DNA from 2 places in the Arthrobacter sp. 05N33_2 genome. Region 1 is predicted to be linked to the other one. Evidence: predicted binding sites of a transcription regulator. Region 1 holds the regulator's gene; the other holds the start of a gene.
The links. The regulator LexA, encoded in region 1, represses DNA repair genes until DNA is damaged. The targets are predictions, from matches to a motif close to TCGAACANNTGTTCGA.
Positions count from the first base shown of each region.

Region 1 (2,197 bases):
CGGGACGGGCGCTGAAACTGTGACGCCCGCGACGGCACCCGGGGGTGGCTACTTGGACGGAACAAACAGTTGCTGGCCCGGCATCACACGCGCGGCGTCCAGATTGTTCAACTGCACGATATCGGCCACAACATCGCGGGGATCGCGCTCCGGGGCCACCGACCCGGCAATGGCCCAGAGGGACTCCCCCGGTTGGACTGTGACGGATACGGTCGGCGTCACCGAGAGCTGGTCTGCGGAATCTGCCGCTTTCGCGGGAGCGTTGAGGAATCCGCTGAAGGACAGGATGAACGCCGCCAGCAGAATCAGGGGGACGCCGAAAAAGACGAAGCGTCCGCGCCGGGTGAGCCGAAGCGGCGGCTGCTTGGTCCGGCCGCCGGAAACCGCGGCGGCGGCTCCTTGCTGCGCCCGCGACGGCGCGGAGCCGCGGCGCCTGGCGTTGAGCGGGTACACGTTGCCGTGACTGGAAACGCCCTGGCCCATGCCGCTTTGGTCGAGGCCGCCGTGTCCGATGCTGCCGGGTCCGATGTTGCCGTGTCCGATGCTGCGGCGATCCGCTGCGCCACCCGGACCAACACCACGGTGGCGGGTCGTGACGCCCTGAATGTTAGTGCCGTCAAACGCGCTTGAAACTGACATGAACTGAGCCCTCCTGGACCATAAGTTGCCGCCCGGCGTACTCACGTACTCGCCGCCAACCGGCCGAACCTTCGAACATAGAACCGAACATTGCCTGCGAACCCAGATCGTCGGAATCGAACACATATTCGAATCTTACTTGTTCTGTTTTAGCACTTACTAACGAACGATGTCGAGACTCGCTAGAACAAATGTTTGAAAAAGGTCTGCGGCTGGCCTATTTTTGAGGGACAGGACAACCACTTTCGAACTCCCACTTTCGAACTACCAGTGGGAATTCATTCGTAGTTGATCAGCAGGGTCTGACATTTCAGGCCGGAAGTTCCCGGTGACAGCAGCCACGGCAGCCGGGCGGAACGGAAAGGCGTTGGCGAACATGGCAGCACAAGCCACCGGCGGCAGGGCCACCCCACGGAGCCCGCAGCCCGCCCGGGCCCCCAAGAGCCTCACCGTCCGGCAAAAGAAAATCCTGGAGACCATCCAGCGGTCCGTCACGGACAAGGGCTACCCGCCGTCCATGCGCGAAATCGGCGACACCGTCGGTCTCGCCAGCCTGTCGAGCGTGACCCACCAGCTCTCCCAACTGGAAAAGCTCGGCTACCTGCGGCGCGATCCGAAGCGGCCCCGGGCCATGGAAGTGCTCATGCCGCTGACCCTGGACGAGGGGGCCACACCGATATCTGGTATCGAGAAGTCCAGCCCCTTGCGGGCCGTCGGCGGCCTGTCGGTAACCGAGCTCGCCAGCGCCACTGACACGGCAATGGTGCCGTTCGTCGGACGCATCGCCGCCGGCGGGCCGATCCTCGCGGACCAGGTGGTGGAGGACGTCATGCCGCTGCCCCGCCAACTCGTGGGCCATGGCGAACTCTTCATGCTCAAGGTGGCCGGCGACTCGATGATCGACGCCGCCATCTGCGACGGCGACTGGGTGGTTGTCCGCCGCCAGGGTGATGCCGTGAACGGCGATATCGTTGCCGCCCTGCTGGACGACGAAGCCACTGTCAAGACCTTCCGCCAGCGGGACGGCCACACGTGGCTGTTGCCGCAAAACACCCAGTACGAGCCCATCCTGGGCGACCACGCCGTCATCATGGGCAAGGTCGTATCGGTACTGCGCTCCCTCTAAACTGCGCTTGCTCTAAACTGCGCTCCCCTTAGCCATCCGGGGCATGCTGCCAGTTCGGAGCGGCCACCCCGCGGCGGATTTCCGGCGCAGGGTGGCGGCCCCGGTTGGGACTTAGGCTTTCGCGGAGTCTTTCGCCAGGCGCTTCAGGGCTGCCATGGCTATCGATGAATCGGTGGTGGGCCAGAACGGCGGCAGCGCGGCGCGCAGGAAGCCGCCGTAACGCTCCGTGGAGAGCCGCGAATCCAGCACTGCCACCACGCCCTTATCCGAGGTCGAGCGGATCAGCCGTCCGGCGCCCTGCGCGAGGCGGATGGCGGCGTGCGTGGCCGAGACGGCCATGAAGCCATTGCCGCCGGCCTGGGCCACGGCCCGCGAACGTGCCGTCATCAGCGGGTCGTCCGGCCGCGGGAAGGGAATCCGGTCGATGACCAC
Region 1 covers NZ_JBFTNJ010000009.1:43,186-45,382, forward strand. The annotation lists gene AC1DHX_RS07335 (LysM peptidoglycan-binding domain-containing protein) at 49-483, opposite strand; gene lexA (transcriptional repressor LexA) at 1,016-1,765, shown strand; gene AC1DHX_RS07345 (ATP-dependent DNA helicase) at 1,877-2,197, opposite strand, start outside.

Region 2 (2,197 bases), on a different contig from region 1:
CGCCGGCGCCCTTGCCGACGACGATATCGACGCGGAAATCTTCCATCGCCATGTACAGCATTTCCTCGGCCGGCCGGGACATGCGGTGGATTTCATCCAGGAACAGGACCTCGCCCTCAGAGAGTGAGGACAGGATGGCCGCAAGGTCGCCCGCGTGTTGGATGGCCGGGCCGCTGCTGATCCGCAGCGGAACGTTCATTTCGGCGGCGATGATCATGGACAGTGTGGTCTTGCCCAGGCCGGGAGGGCCCGAGAGTAGCACGTGGTCCGCGCTGCGCCCACGCATGCGCGAGGCCTCCAACACGAGGGAGAGCTGCTTGCGGACCCGGTGCTGGCCCACGAAGTCGTGCAGGTTCTTGGGCCGCAGGGCGGCTTCGATGACCCGCTCCTCCGGTTCCTCTCCCCCGGCGACGATCGACGGCTCAGCCACGCGCGCCCACCCGGTTCCCGGCGCGGGCGCCGTCCTGGCCCAGCCAGCGCAGCGTCGCGCGGAGAATCTCCGCCACATTGCCGTTCGCCGCGAGGTCCGGGGAATCGGCAAGGGACTTGTCGATGCTGGCCGTGGCATCCTTTTCGGACCAGCCCAGGCTGGTCATCGCGGCCACCACCTGCGGCTTCCAGACGGATTCGGCGGACACGGCCGCGACAGGCGCGCCGGCGGTGCCGTGCGGCACAAGCTTGCCGGCTAGTTCGAGCACGATCCGGCCGGCCACCTTCGGTCCGATGCCGGGGACCTTCGTGAAGGCCTTGCCGTCGCCGGAGTGGGCGGCCACCCGGATGGCTTCGGGCTCGTGGACGGCCAGCACCGCCAGTGCGAGGCGGGGACCGACTCCGCTGACGCTGAGGAGCACATCAAACACCTCGCGTTCGTCATCGCTGGCGAAGCCGAACAGGGTCAGCGAGTCTTCCCGCACGATCAGGGACGTGAATAGCTTTCCCTCCTCACCCACCCGGAGGCCGCTGAGGGTCTGCGGTGTGGCGTTGACGCTCATGCCGGCGCCGTTGAGGTCGATCACGGCGGAGGACAGGCCAACATGCGCAACGGTTCCACGAAGAAAACTGATCAAGGCCGGGCTCCTGGTCTAACTGGCGTCTACAACTGGGTGATGAAAGAACGTACAGCCGGGCACGCCGGCTATCCGAACATATCTACGAATACCCTACCAAGCCCCGCGGCGTCACAGCCGGACATTCAGCGCGCACGGCGCGCTTTTGCCTCCGCGTCCGCCCACGCCCGCTGCGCCGGAGTCAGGGACTGGCTGCCCGGCCCAGTCGTGGCTACGGCGGCCCCGCTGCCGGCCCGCCAAGCGTGGGTGATGGCCAACGCAAGGGCGTCGGCGGCGTCGGCAGGGCGCGGAGGCGCGTCCAGCCGGAGGATCTTGGTCACCAGCTTGGTGACCGCATCCTTGTTCGAGGTCCCGCTTCCCGTCACGGCTGCCTTGACCTCGGACGGGGTGTGCAGAGCCACCGGGATGCCACGGCGCGCGGCGGCCGCAATGACCACACCGGAGGCCTGCGCCACCCCCATGACCGTGCTGACGTTGAGCTGGGAAAAGACCCGCTCCACGGCGAGGACCTGGGGTTCGTAGCGGTCCAGCCACTCGTCGATGGACGTGGCGATGACCAGCAGCCGCTGGTCCAGGCTCTCCTCGGGTGAGGTGCCCACAACGCCGAATGCCACCAAAGTGGCCCGCCGGTTCCGCTCGACGTCGACAACGCCGATCCCGCAACGGGTGAGGCCCGGGTCGACCCCCAACACGCGCAGCGTCACGGTTGGGCCGTCAAGACCGGGCCCCAAAAGTCACGTTTGGGTGAGCGGGTCACTCGGCTTCCAGTGCGGCCTGCACTTCGTCGCTGAGGTCGGCGTTGCTGTACACGTTCTGGACGTCGTCGAGCTCTTCCAGGGCGTCCACCAGCTTCATGAACTTCTTCGCGGCATCAAGGTCCAGCGGCACCTGCATGGACGGCACAAACTCGGCCTCGTCGGTGTCGTACTCAATGCCGGCTTCCGTGAGGGCATCGCGGATGGCCTGGAGGTCGGTCGGCTCGGAGTGGATCTCGAAGCTGTCGCCGTTGTCCTTGACTTCCTCGGCCCCGGCATCCAGCACGGCCATCAGGACGTCGTCCTCGGTCAGGCCGTTCTTCGGCAGCGAGACGACGCCCTTGCGGGAGAAGAGGTAGCTGACGGAGCCGGGAT
Region 2 covers NZ_JBFTNJ010000042.1:11,750-13,946, forward strand. The annotation lists gene ruvB (Holliday junction branch migration DNA helicase RuvB) at 1-430, opposite strand, end outside; gene ruvA (Holliday junction branch migration protein RuvA) at 423-1,067, opposite strand; gene ruvC (crossover junction endodeoxyribonuclease RuvC) at 1,193-1,771, opposite strand; gene AC1DHX_RS14915 (YebC/PmpR family DNA-binding transcriptional regulator) at 1,821-2,197, opposite strand, start outside.
Region 2: a site for LexA is predicted at 1,140-1,155, ahead of ruvA (Holliday junction branch migration protein RuvA). Genes of this name have one in related genera too.